DNA from 2 places in the Mycobacterium talmoniae genome. Region 2 is predicted to be linked to the other one. Evidence: predicted binding sites of a transcription regulator. Region 2 holds the regulator's gene; the other holds the start of a gene.
What was found. The regulator LexA, encoded in region 2, represses DNA repair genes until DNA is damaged. The targets are predictions, from matches to a motif close to CGAACANNTGTTCG.
Positions count from the first base shown of each region.

Region 1 (6,918 bases), on a different contig from region 2:
CCGGTGACCACCCAGGTGGTGCCGGTGGACGAGGTGAGCCACTACCTGCCCGCCGACACCCCCACCGTCAGCCCGGAGGAATACGCCGCGGACATGGCGCAGCGGGTGTTCTCCTACGACTACGCCCTGGATGTGTCGCGCGAACACGCCCAACCCGACTGGGTGATCCAGCAACTGCTGCTGCACGGCCTGCAGGGCCTGATGGGAACCGACAACTATGACGCGGTGTTCGGCAGCGAACCGGTCACCCCGTTGGCGCTGCGGTTCTCCGATGCGTTGAGCCCGGACTTCGGTGCCGTCCTGCACGACGTGCTCACCAACCCGGTCGGCAGCCTGGAGGCGGTCATCAACAATGTGCCGCTGCTCGCCAGCGACATCGGCTTGCCGATGGAGTTGGCCGTTGGCCAAACCGTGTTGTCGCTGCTGCTGCCCCAGCAGCTCGGCTCCCTGCTCGACAGTGTGCTGTTGGACCCGAACAGCGGGATCGTCGCCGGGCTGCTCAACGCCCGCGACGATCTGGCGACGGCGATCCTGACCGCCAACGGCGGTTTCCCCACCGAGCTGGGCGTGCAGGCGGCGCAGGAGTGGGCCAACATGGCCGAGTTGGTCTCCTCGACGCCGATCACCACGCTGGCCGATCTCGGCTCGCTGTTCAGCCTCGTCGATTTTCCCTGGTGAACCTACGCGGTGCGGATCCCGGTTCGATGCGGGTCTTCGCGGTCGGCGGGGAACAGCAGCACCTCGTCGCGGCTGAGCGCGGCCAGTCGCGCCACCGCCCGCCCGATGCCTTCGGCCAGCAGCTCGACGTCGGCGGCGCCGTCGTAATCGGCGGTAATCCCGAACACCAACTCGTCGGCATAGCTGAGCACCGCGACACCGGTGCGCAAGCGCAACGCGATCGGCGCGATCGGCAGCAGGCCCGCCACTTTGCCGCCCATGATCCGGAGCCGGTGGCGTGGTCCCGGGACGTTGGTGGCCAGCGTCACGATGCCGCGCTGCGGCAGCCGAGTCAGCAGCCGGATCGCCCACGAGGACAGCATGAACGGGACGACGTTGGCCGCCGACACCAACATATTGCCGGCCTGGCGCTGCCCGCTGCGTTTGGTTCTGGTCAACCGGGTGTGCACGGTGCGCAGTTGCTGCACCGGATCGTCGAGGTCGACCGGCAGATACGGCAACATGATCGAGATGCGATTGTCGGGCGTGTCCGGTGCCTCCGCCGAGCGTACCGACACCGGAACCAGCGTCCGCAATGAATCCGTGCGGGGCTGCTCGCCGCGGTGCAGCAGCACCGCACGGAAGCCCTCGGTAATCGCCGCCAGGACAACGTCGTTGATGGTGACATCGAACTTGCGGGACACGGTTTCGACCTCGGCCAACCGGACCCGGACCGCGCGGTAGCGGCGCATGGCGGTGACGGGGCCGGTCAGCGAGGATCCGCCCGCCGGCCGGAGCAAGCCGGTGGCGATTTCGGTGGCGCCGGCCATCGCTCGCGCGGCGGCATTGGTCACCGCGCCCGCGGCCCGCCAGGCGTTATCGGCCCAGGCCAGCGGGTTGAGCTCGGGGACCGCCCGGCGACCCGGGGGTGGTGCCGCGGCGGTCCGGCCGGCGCGACCGGGGGCGGCGATCGCGTTATCGCCGGTCGGGTCGCACAGCCTGCTGAGGATGTGGGTCGCCGAGACACCGTCGGCCATGCAGTGGTGAATCTTCATCAAGATCGCCCACCGGTTGTCGGTCAAGCCCTCAATGACCCAGCACTCCCACAGCGGGTGAGCCCGATCCAGGCGGCGCTCCATCACGTCGGCGACGACCCGGAACAGTTCGCCGTCAGCGCCGGGCGCGGGCACCGCTACCCGGCGGATGTGGCGGGATAAGTCGAATCCCGCCGCGTCCACCCACTGCGGGGCGCCCACGTCGAACGGGCGCATCCGCAGCACCTGGTTGAACCGGGGTATCGCGCCGATCCGTTCGGCCAGCATGGTTTTCAGCCGGCCGTGGTCGGGTGCCGGCCCGTCGATGATCGCGATCCCGCCGATCGCCAGGCTCACGTGCCGATCGGAATCCTCGGCCTGGAGGAAACTCGCGTCGAGTGTTGTCAGGTGTGTCATCGTCAGCCACCTCTGTCCGTTGCTGAGGTTGGGTAGAAGTATCCGCCGCACCCCATGGCCGCGATAGACACGCAGAGTTAAAAACACGTCAACAACAGGGATCGGGTGTAAATAGCTGGGAACCTTCTGTCGAAACACCCGGAATCGGTTGTGCGGAAGGATCTTTATGGCTCGGTTGGCGGTGGCGCGGCCGACGCCGGCACAGCCGATGGACGTCGTCGACACGATACCGGTCCCGCCGTCTCGGCGCCGATCGAAGGGGTGTCGCTCGCCCGTAGCGCCATGGTGTGGCTGGCCGCGCGGCGGAACACGGCGAAGTCGAACCGCGTCGGGGTGGCGCAGTTTGGATTGGCGAGCAAGATATTTCGCGCCACTCCTGCCACAGGCGTCACCGCGTGGGCCGGGGCCATCGATGCGTCCGCCTCTGAGCGACAAACCGGGGTTTGAGCGGTGGACGGGCGGCGAGCCAGTCACCGCAGACACTTACATCCCGATCTGCCTCATACGTCACCGTCAATTGCGGTTTTCCGGTTGCCCGGCTATCAGCGACAACCGGGACGGTGCGCGGCCGGGTGTGAGGGTCTGAGATGAACGATGCGATTGCGGCCGCGAGAATCGGGCGCCGAAGGCCCCCTCGTCACCACACGCAGTTTGTCGCTCAGAGGCGGACGCATCGTCACATGCCGGACTTCTTGATGCCCCTGGGGTTCCTGATGCGCGGCGGCGAAGCGCCCTCCCGGAGGCAGGCCGGCCGGCACCGGATTACGCAAACGCATCGAACAAACTTTCGATAAACTGTCGGGATGGGCTGGGGCAACGGACCGCCGAGCTGGGCGGAGATGGAGCGGGTGCTCGACGGCAAGCCGCGCCGCGCCGGCACCCCGCTGGCCGGGGAGCCGCAACACGACGACGGCCCGCGGTCCCGTAAACGGGGGGCCTACCACGGCGCCGACGGCCCCCCGCCGGTTCGTTCGGCGGTCGCCTACGCCGAGCTGCACGCGCATTCGGCGTACAGCTTCTTGGACGGGGCCAGCACCCCCGAGGAACTGGTCGAGGAGGCCGCGCGGCTGGATTTGCGCGGCATCGCGCTGACCGACCACAACGGGTTGTACGGGGTGGTGCGGTTCGCCGAGGCGGCCGCCGAACTGGGGATCCCCACCGTGTTCGGCGCCGAACTGTCGTTGGGGTCGGCGGCGCGCACCGAGCACCCCGATCCACCGGGCCCGCATCTGCTGGTGCTGGCCCGCGGCCCGGAGGGGTATCGGCGGTTGTCGCGCCAGCTGGCCGCGGCGCACCTGGCCGGCGGTGAGAAGGGCAAGCTGCGATTCGACCTCGACGCGCTGGCGAATGCGGCGGGCGGGCATTGGCAGATCCTCACCGGGTGCCGCAAAGGCCATGTCCGCCAGGCCCTGACCGACGGCGGCCCGGATGCGGCGGCGACGGCGCTGGCCGATCTGGTGGACCGGTTCGGGGCCGAGCGGGTCAGCGTCGAACTCACCCACCACGGCCAGCCGCGCGACGACGAGCGCAACGCCGCGTTGGCGGCGCTGGCGCCGCGCTTCGGTCTCGGCGTAATCGCCACCACCGGCGCACATTTCGCGGCGCCGTCGCGGGCGCGGCTGGCGATGGCGATGGGCGCGATCCGGGCCCGGCAATCCCTGGATTCGGCCGCCGGCTGGCTGGCCCCGCTGGGCGGCTCGCATCTGCGGTCCGGCGCGGAGATGGCCCGGCTGTTCACCTGGTGCCCCGAGGTGGTGACCGCCGCGGCCCAACTCGGTGAGCAGTGTGCGTTCCCGCTGCAGCTGATCGCCCCGCAGCTGCCGCCGTTTGACGTCCCGGCCGGCCACACCGAGGACAGCTGGCTGCGGGAGCTGACGATGGCCGGTGCCCGGCGGCGCTACGGCCCGCCGTCCCGGGCCGCGACGGCGTACGCCCAGATCGAGCACGAACTGAACGTCATTGCCCAGCTGAAGTTTCCGGGCTATTTCCTGGTGGTGCACGACATCACCGCATTCTGTCAGCGCAACGACATCCTGTGTCAGGGCCGGGGATCGGCGGCCAACTCGGCGGTCTGCTACGCCCTCGGGGTCACCGCGGTGGACCCGGTGGCCAACGAGTTGTTGTTCGAGCGGTTCCTCTCGCCCGCCCGGGACGGGCCGCCCGACATCGACATCGACATCGAATCCGACCAGCGGGAAAAGGTCATCCAATACGTCTATGACAAATACGGTCGCGACTACGCCGCGCAGGTCGCCAACGTCATCACCTACCGGGGCCGCAGCGCCGTGCGCGACATGGCCCGGGCGCTGGGGTTCTCCCAAGGCCAGCAGGACGCCTGGAGCAAACAGATCAGCCGCTGGGGTGTGGGGCCCGAAACCGAGGGCATCCCCGAGCCGGTGATCGACCTGTCCGCCCAGATCGCCAACCTGCCACGGCATCTGGGGATTCACTCCGGCGGCATGGTGATCTGCGACCGGCCGATCGCCGACGTGTGCCCGGTGGAGTGGGCGCGGATGCCGGGCCGCAGCGTGTTGCAGTGGGACAAGGACGACTGCGCGGCAATCGGTTTGGTGAAGTTCGACCTGCTCGGCCTGGGCATGCTCTCGGCGCTGCACTACGCGATAGACCTGGTCGCCGAACACGAGGGCATCGAAGTGGACCTGGCTAAAATCGACCTGTCCGAGTCGGCGGTGTATGCGATGTTGTCCCGCGCCGATTCGGTTGGGGTGTTCCAGGTGGAGTCGCGCGCCCAGATGGCCACCCTGCCGCGGCTGAAACCGCGCGAGTTCTACGACCTGGTGGTGGAGGTGGCGCTGATCCGGCCCGGACCGATCCAGGGCGGCTCGGTGCACCCCTACATCCGGCGGCGCAACGAGATCGACCCGGTCGTCTACGACCACCCGTCGATGGAGCCGGCGCTGCGAAAAACCCTCGGGGTACCGCTGTTTCAGGAGCAGCTGATGCAGCTCGCCGTCGACTGCGCCGGATTCTCGGCCGCCGAAGCCGACCAGTTGCGCCGCGCGATGGGTTCCAAGCGGTCCACCGAACGGATGCGGCGGCTGCGCACCCGGTTCTACGACGGGATGCGCGAGCTGCACGGCATCACCGGCGAGGTCGCCGAGCGGATCTACGAAAAGCTGGAAGCCTTCGCCAATTTCGGTTTCCCCGAAAGCCACGCGCTGTCCTTCGCGTCGCTGGTGTTCTACTCGGCGTGGTTCAAGCTGCACCACCCGGCGGCGTTCTGCGCGGCGTTGCTGCGCGCCCAGCCGATGGGCTTCTACTCACCGCAGTCGCTGGTGGCCGACGCCCGTCGGCACGGCGTGGTGGTGCACGGCCCGTGCGTCAACGCCAGCCTGGCGCACGCCACCTTGGAGCGTGACGGCACCCAGGTGCGGCTGGGATTGGGGGCGGTTCGGCACCTCGGCGACGCACTGGCCGAGCAGCTGGTCGCGGAACGACAGGCCCACGGCCCGTTCGCGTCCCTGCTGGATTTGACCGGCCGGGTGCAGCTTTCGGTGCCGCAGACCGAAGCGTTGGCCACCGCGGGCGCGTTGGGGTGCTTCGGGATCACCCGCCGCGAGGCGCTGTGGGCGGCCGGGGCGGCCGCTACCCAACGGCCCGACCGGCTGCCGGGGGTGGGCTCCAGCTCGCACATTCCGGCGCTGCCGGGGATGAGTGAGTTGGAGTTGGCCGCCGCCGACGTGTGGGCCACCGGGGTGTCGCCGGACAGCTACCCGACCCAATTCCTGCGCGCGGACCTCGATGCGCTCGGGGTGATCCCCGCCGACCAGTTGACCAGCGTGCCCGACGGCACCCGGGTGCTGATCGCCGGCGCGGTCACCCACCGGCAGCGGCCCGCGACCGCCCAAGGCGTCACCTTCGTGAACCTGGAAGACGAGACCGGGATGGTCAACGTGCTGTGCACCCCGGGGGTGTGGGCGCGCCACCGCAAGCTGGCGCAGACCGCGTCGGCGCTGCTGATCCGCGGTCAGCTGCAAAACGCCAGCGGTGCGGTCACCGTGGTCGCCGAGCGGCTGGGCCGGCTCACCCTGGCGACGGGATCGCGCTCGCGCGACTTCCGCTGACGCCGTCGAACGTGCATCCACGGCGGAAATCGCGCCGAAATCCCGCCCTGGACGCACGTTCGGCGCAACCACCAGCGACGACGCCCCCACGCGCCGGCCCGCAAGCACCGTCGATGGCGATCTCGTATCATCGCTGGCTGGCCGCGGGTGCAAATCCCGGGCAGGACGGCGTTGTCGGCGATGTGGCTGGGACGGACCGCATCGAGCGACGAGAGGGGAACGTGGTGGGGGCGACACGGATCGGTGTCGGCGTGCGCGGGGAACCGGGCGGCGGCCGATGAGGATCAGCCCGCTGCAGGCCGAGATCTTGGCGATCATCCGCGGCTTCGGCTCGCCGGTGAACACCACCGAGGTGCGGCATCTGCTCAACGAGCAGCGCATCCGACCGCTGGTCGCCGAGCAGGTCTATCACGCACTGGTCACGTTGCAACGGCACCGTCAGGTCCGTCGCGTGCCGCGGCCGGGCACCCGAAACGTCTACTGGGAGCCGCACCCCGATGCGGCGCCCGGGAGTGTGAACCTTCTGAGAAAAACCGGCGGCACCATCGCACCGGATTCACTTTCGGCGGGTTAGCGGGGGTTAGCGGGCGGCCGAGCGGGCAGGCCCGGGTGCGGGCCCGACTGTAGTCTGCGCACATGGCCCTTAACTTGTCCGTCGACGACGTCCTGACCACCACCCGATCGGTGCGCAAGCGCCTCGACCTGGACAAGCCGGTGCCGCAGCA
Region 1 covers NZ_MLQM01000065.1:8,096-15,013, reverse strand. Annotated here, with positions in the region: gene BKN37_RS13510 (hypothetical protein) at 1-678, shown strand, start outside; gene BKN37_RS13505 (WS/DGAT/MGAT family O-acyltransferase) at 681-2,108, opposite strand; gene BKN37_RS13500 (error-prone DNA polymerase) at 2,912-6,193, shown strand; gene BKN37_RS13495 (hypothetical protein) at 6,471-6,767, shown strand; gene BKN37_RS13490 (nitroreductase family protein) at 6,830-6,918, shown strand, end outside.
Region 1: a site for LexA is predicted at 2,885-2,898, ahead of BKN37_RS13500 (error-prone DNA polymerase). Genes of this name have one in related genera too.

Region 2 (6,918 bases):
GTTCGGGGCCGGGCGGGCAGAAGGCGGCGATCGCCTCGGCCAAGCTGGGCAAGTCGGTCGCGGTGGTCGAACGCGGCCGGATGGTCGGTGGGGTGTGCGTCAACACCGGCACGATCCCGTCGAAAACGTTGCGGGAGGCGGTGCTCTACCTCACCGGGATGAGCCAGCGCGAACTCTACGGCGCCAGCTATCGGGTCAAGGACCGCATCACCCCGGCCGACCTGCTGGCCCGCACCCAGCACGTGATCACCAAAGAGATCGACGTGGTGCGCAACCAGCTGATGCGCAACCGCATCGACCTGGTCCTGGGCCACGGCCGTTTCGTCGACCCGCACACCATCCTGGTCGAGGAGCACGGCAGCAGCGACAAAACCACCCTGACCGGCGACTACATCGTGATCGCCACCGGCACCCGGCCGGCCCGCCCGGCCGGGGTGGAGTTCGACGAGGAACGGGTGCTGGACTCCGACGGCATCTTGGACCTCAAGTCGATCCCGGCCTCGATGGTGGTGGTCGGCGCCGGGGTGATCGGCATCGAATACGCCTCGATGTTCGCCGCGCTGGGCACCAAGGTGACCGTGGTGGAAAAACGCGACACCATGCTGGACTTCTGCGACCCCGAGATCGTCGAGTCGCTGCGGTTCCACCTGCGGGATTTGGCGGTGACGTTCCGGTTCGGCGAGGAGGTGACCGCCGTCGACGTCGGCTCGGCGGGCACCGTCACCACGTTGGCCAGCGGCAAACAGATCCCGGCCGAGACGGTGATGTACTCGGCGGGCCGGCAGGGCCAAACCGACCACCTGGATCTGCCCAACGCCGGCCTGGAAACCGATCACCGCGGCCGGATCTTCGTCGACGACCAGTTCCAGACCAAGGTCGACCACATCTACGCCGTCGGCGACGTGATCGGTTTCCCGGCGCTGGCCGCGACCTCCATGGAGCAGGGCCGGCTGGCCGCCTACCACGCGTTCGGCGAGCCGACCGACGGGATGACCGAGCTGCAGCCGATCGGCATCTACTCGATTCCGGAGGTGTCCTATGTCGGGGCCACCGAGGTCGAGCTGACCAAGGACGCGATCCCCTACGAGGTGGGGGTGGCCCGCTACCGCGAGCTGGCCCGCGGCCAGATCGCCGGCGACTCCTACGGCATGCTCAAACTGCTGGTGTCCACCGAGGACCTCAAGCTGCTGGGCGTGCACATCTTCGGCACCAGCGCCACCGAGATGGTGCACATCGGGCAGGCGGTGATGGGCTGCGGCGGCTCGGTGGAATACCTGGTCGACGCGGTGTTCAACTATCCGACGTTCTCCGAGGCCTACAAGACCGCCGCGCTGGATGTGATGAACAAGATGCGGGCGCTAAACCGGTTCCGCAGCTAAGCCGCGCCGGGCCGCTCACCTGCGGCAATAAACCTGCCGGCCGCCGCGTTGGCAACGGGTAGGTGTGGGTGCCGACGGGCACCCACCTGCACTGGGGGACAATGGAACCTGGTGCACCCCAACACCGTGGCGAGGAGGCGAAACCGATGGAGCAGGACCAACACCCAGATCACGGGCACCGCTACCAGCCGGAACAGGGCGGGATGTACGAGCTGGAGTTCCCGTCGCCGCAGCTGTCGTCACCGGACGGCCGCGGCCCGGTGCTGATCCACGCGCTGCAGGGCTTCTCCGACGCCGGTCACGCGATCCGGCTGGCCGCCGGCCACCTCAAGGACGCGTTGGACACCGAGCTGGTGGCCTCGTTCGCCATCGATGAGCTGCTGGACTACCGGTCGCGGCGCCCGCTGATGACGTTCAAGACCGACCACTTCACCGCCTACGAGGAGCCGGAGTTGAGCCTGTACGCGCTGCACGACAGCGTGGGCACCCCGTTTCTGCTGTTGGCCGGCATGGAGCCGGACCTGAAGTGGGAGCGGTTCATCACCGCGGTGCGGCTGCTGGCCGAACGCCTCGGCGTGCGCCAGACCATCGGGTTGGGCACCATCCCGATGGCGGTTCCGCACACCCGGCCGGTGACGTTGACCGCGCATTCCAACAACCGCGAGCTGATCGCCGACCACACCCCGTGGATCGCCGAGGTGCAGGTGCCCGCCAGCGCGTCGAACCTGCTGGAGTACCGGCTGGCCCAGCACGGTCACGAGGTGGTCGGGTTCACCGTGCACGTGCCGCACTACCTGGCCCAAACCGACTACCCGGACGCCGCCCGGGCGCTGCTCGAGCAGGTCGCCAAGACCGGTTCGCTGCAGCTGCCGCTGACCGCGTTGAGCGAAGCCGCCGCCGACATCCGCGCCAAGATCGACGAGCAGGTCGAGGCGAGCCCCGAAGTGGCGCAGGTGGTCACGGCGCTGGAACGCCAGTACGACACGTTCATGACCGCCCAGGAGAACCGGTCGCTGCTGGCGCGCGACGAGGAGCTGCCCAGCGGTGACGAGCTCGGCGCGGAGTTCGAGCGGTTCCTGGCCGCCGAAGCCCGCAAGAAGTTCAACGACGACGACCAGAGCTGACCGGCCACGCCGTAGAGTCGGCCTATGGGCATCGACGTGACGGTGGTGCGCGTTTTCACCGACGAGAACGACAACTTCGGCAACCCGCTCGGCATCGTCGACGCGGCGACGGTGCCGCCGCCGGACCGCCAGCGGCTGGCCGCCGAATTGGGTTACAGCGAAACGATATTCGTCGACCTGCCGGAGGCGGGCTCGACCAGCGCGCACGCCCGCATCTACACCCCGATGACCGAACTGCCGTTCGCCGGGCACCCCACCGTCGGGCTGTCGTGGTGGCTGCGCCAGCAGGGCAGCCCGATCCGCACCCTGCAGGTGCCGGCCGGCATTGTGCAGGTCAGCTACGAAGGTGCGCTCACCGTGGTCAGCGCCCGCTCGGAATGGGCACCCGAATTCGCCATCCACGACCTGGATTCGGTCGACGCGCTGGCCGCCGCCGATCCCGCCGAGTTTCCCGACGACACCCAGCACTACCTGTGGACCTGGACCGACAAGGAGAACGGGGCGCTGCGCGCGCGGATGTTCGCCGGCAACCTGGGCGTACCCGAAGACGAGGCGACCGGCGCCGCCGCGGTGCGGATCACCGACTACCTCAGCCGGGACCTCACCATCACCCAGGGCAAAGGGTCGGTGATCCACACCCGCTGGAGCCCCGAGGGCTGGGTGCGCATCGCCGGCCGAGTGGCCAGCGACGGGGTGATGACGGTCGTCTAACCGGTCCGGCGCAACACCGCGGTGAGATGGTTCTGCCGGGGCTGGCCGACCGCGCCCATATCCAGCGTGTAGGACAGCTCGTCGCCGGCCAGCCGGTAGCGCCGGGACAGGGCGGTCACTTCCTTGGCGGTGGGGGCCAAACCGATGGTGCTGGCGGTCATCTCGAATTCGATGACGTCGCCGGTGGCCGCGAAGGTGCCGACCTGGATTTCGGTGATACCGCTGGGATGGGCCAGCACCCATTCCACCCGACCCGGCTGCGGCACCCGCAGATAGCCGGTCTCGGCGTGCAGCGGCAACCCGTCGGCGGCCGATCGGGTTTTCTGCCCGTAGCTCAAAAACGGCTTGCCGACATGGCCGAACACCACTTCCTCGAGATAGTCGAACGAGGCGATGGTCGGGTACACCCCCGACCCGCGGCCCGACCAGGTGCCCAACAGTGGAGCCAGTGCCGCAAGGTTCGGGTGCAGGTCAGCCGTCATGGCGTCAGCCTACCTACCGCGAGCTGGGGGTACCTCCCGCGTGCGGGGGAGCGCAACCGCACCCCAAACGCCCGCGTTTTACGGGGCTTTTGCGTCCGCTCGGCCCAGCAACGCCCGGTGCTCGCGCAGCGCCTCGATCTCCCGCTCGAAGTCGTCGGCCGACGTGAACGACCGGTACACCGAGGCGAAGCGCAAATAGGCCACCTCGTCGAGTTCGCGCAGCGGCCCCAGGATCGCCAGCCCGACCTCGTGGCTGGGGATCTCCGGCGAGCCGGCCGCGCGCACCGTGTCCTCGACCTGCTGGGCCAGCACATTGAGCGCGTCGTCGTCGACTTGGCGGCCCTGGCAGGCGCGGCGCACCCCGCTGATCACCTTCTCCCGACTGAACGGTTCGGTGACGCCGCTGCGCTTGACCACGGCTAGCACCGCGGTTTCCACGGTGGTGAACCGCCGCCCGCATTCCGGGCAGGACCGGCGGCGCCGAATCGCCTGGCCTTCATCGGTTTCGCGGGAGTCGACCACCCGAGAATCGGGGTGACGGCAAAACGGGCAGTGCATAGCCGCTCCTTCGCCGCGCGGGCAACCGGATGTCTGAGACGACTCCGAGCGTACCTGCGTGGGGTGCGGCGCTTGCAGCAGCGGTACCACCGCTCACCCGATCGGCGCGATCAGGGTCTGGCCGGCGTCCAGCGCCGCCGAGTCCAGCCCGTTGAGTTCCCGGATCCGGTCGGCGACCTGACGGGTGGACGCCCCGGGCGCCACCCGCGCGGCCACGTGCTGCAGGGTTTCGCCCGGTTCGACGCGCACCACCGCCAGACGGTCGGGCACCGGCGCCGCGTGGTTGGCCGCCGCCCCGAATTGCGCGATCAGGCCCAGCCACACCGTGATCAGTGCGGCCAACATGGCCAGCGCCGCCGTCGTCCCCGGGGTGATCGGGCGCCGACGGTGCGGCCCCCGCGACACCAGCACACCGGTCCCCCGGTAGCGCAGCGGCGCACCGGCCGGTCGCGGCCGCGGCGGACGCACCTGCTCGCTCATCCGGCCGTTCGGATGTACCCGGACCGGCCGACGCGGCATCACCCGGCGCGGCGGGGCGGTCTCGATGAGTGTCATGGGTGGCTCCTTCCTCCGACGCAATCGCTCTTGTGTTCGAACTATAGTCGATCACCTGTTCGATGAGCGAACATGTGATCGAACTGTTGCCGAACCCTAGACCGACCCACCGACAACATCCGCCACATGCGTCCCAGGCGGGAGTGGGACGACACTTCTCGAACAGGTGTTTGAGAATCGGCTGCTTCGGGTCTACATTCGTTCCTATGAGCGACAGCAGCGATACTTCGGGCCCCGGCGATCGGGGCAACGGTTCCGATAAGCCACTGGATACGACGCTGACCGCGCGGCAGCGCACCATCCTGGACGTCATCCGCGCCTCGGTCACCAAACGCGGCTACCCGCCCAGCATCCGGGAGATCGGTGACGCCGTCGGGCTGACGTCCACCTCCTCGGTGGCGCACCAACTGCGCACCCTGGAACGCAAGGGTTACCTGCGCCGCGACCCCAACCGGCCGCGGGCGGTCGACGTGCGCGGCCCGCACGTCGCGGCGGTGGCGCCGGTCGACACCGATGTCGCCGGCTCGGATGCCCTACCCGAGCCCGCCTACATCCCGGTGCTGGGTCGAATCGCCGCCGGTGGCCCGATCCTCGCCGAAGAGGCCGTCGAAGACGTGTTCCCCCTGCCGCGGGAACTGGTCGGCGAGGGCGCGCTGTTTTTGCTCAAGGTGGTCGGCGAATCCATGGTCGACGCGGCGATCTGCGACGGCGACTGGGTGGTGGTGCGCCAGCAGAACGTCGCCGACAACGGCGACATCGTCGCGGCGATGATCGACGGGGAGGCCACCGTGAAGACCTTCAAGCGCACCGGCGGCCAGGTCTGGCTGATGCCGCACAACCCGGCCTTCGATCCCATTCCCGGTAACGACGCCGCCGTGCTGGGCAAAGTTGTCACGGTGATCCGCAAGATCTAAACCCGGGCGGATGAACCTGCTGGAGGCGCTCGGGCTGCAGTACCCGGTGATGCAGGCCGGGATGGGCGGTGTGGCCGGCGGCGAGCTGGCGGGGGCGGTATCGGCGGCGGGTGCGTTGGGCACGGTCGGGATCGCCGCGCCGCACGCGTTCGCCGCGGAGCTGCGTCGCGCGGCGACGCTGGCGCCGGGGCGCCCGGTGGCGGCCAACCTGTTGGTGCCGTTTATCCGCAAGGCCCATATCGACGTCTGCATCACCGCCGGGGTCGCCGCCGTGGTGCTGCACGACGGCATTCCGCGGCGCTGGATCGCGGCGCTGCGGTCGGCGGGCATTCCGGTGCTGTGCACGGTGGGAAGCGCCGCCCAGGCCCGGCAGGCGCTGGCCGCCGGCGCCGACGGCCTCGTCGCGCAGGGTGTCGAAGCGGGCGGCCATCTGGTGGCCGAGCGGCCGCTGGCGGTGACGTTGACCGAGGTGCTGCAGGCCGCCGACGGTGTCCCGGTGCTGGCCGCCGGTGGGGTCGCCGACGGCGCCGATGTGCGCCGGCTGCTCACCGCCGGGGCGGCCGGCGCGGTGGCCGGAACCCGGTTTCTGCTCACCACCGAATCGCGGGCCCATCCCGACTACCAGCGCCGGGTGCTGGATGCGCAACGCACGATCCGCACCCTGCTGTTCGGGCTGGGCTGGCCGCTGCCGCACCGGGTGGTGCCCAACGCGGCCACCGACCGGTGGTGTGGCCACAGCGATCTGGGGCCCGGTCTGGCCCGCGGCCTGAGCCGGGTCAGCGGACCCCTGGGCCGGCTGCTGCCGCTGAGCGCCCGGGGTGACACCGTGGCGCTGCAGCGGGTGTCGCTGCCGTTGTATACGCCGGCCTTGCCGCTGGCCGGTATGCCGGCCAGCGTGGTGGACCGCTCGGCGCTCTACGCCGGGGAGACGATGCACCGCATCCACGACGTGGTGGCGGCCGCCGAGGCGGTGGCACGGCTGGCGCCCTGACGCCGCGCGTTTAGTCGGCCCTGACGAAACCGTTGAACTGGGCGACTTCCTCGCTGGCGAACCAGATTTCGGCGGCTTTTTCGTAGTACGCGGGGCTGTCGGGTGTGTAGTACAGCCCGGACACGGTGTTGGCCTTGACCGGATACCCCTCCGGCGCTTGATAGGGGTCATCGAGTGGAAGGTGCACCGCCGGATAGACCTCGC
Region 2 covers NZ_MLQM01000070.1:11,853-18,770, forward strand. Annotated here, with positions in the region: gene sthA (Si-specific NAD(P)(+) transhydrogenase) at 1-1,379, shown strand, start outside; gene BKN37_RS14170 (proteasome assembly chaperone family protein) at 1,526-2,503, shown strand; gene BKN37_RS14175 (PhzF family phenazine biosynthesis protein) at 2,528-3,214, shown strand; gene BKN37_RS14180 (peroxynitrite isomerase) at 3,211-3,696, opposite strand; gene nrdR (transcriptional regulator NrdR) at 3,775-4,254, opposite strand; gene BKN37_RS14190 (LysM peptidoglycan-binding domain-containing protein) at 4,348-4,809, opposite strand; gene lexA (transcriptional repressor LexA) at 5,016-5,723, shown strand; gene BKN37_RS14200 (NAD(P)H-dependent flavin oxidoreductase) at 5,734-6,714, shown strand; gene BKN37_RS14205 (sunset domain-containing protein) at 6,725-6,918, opposite strand, start outside.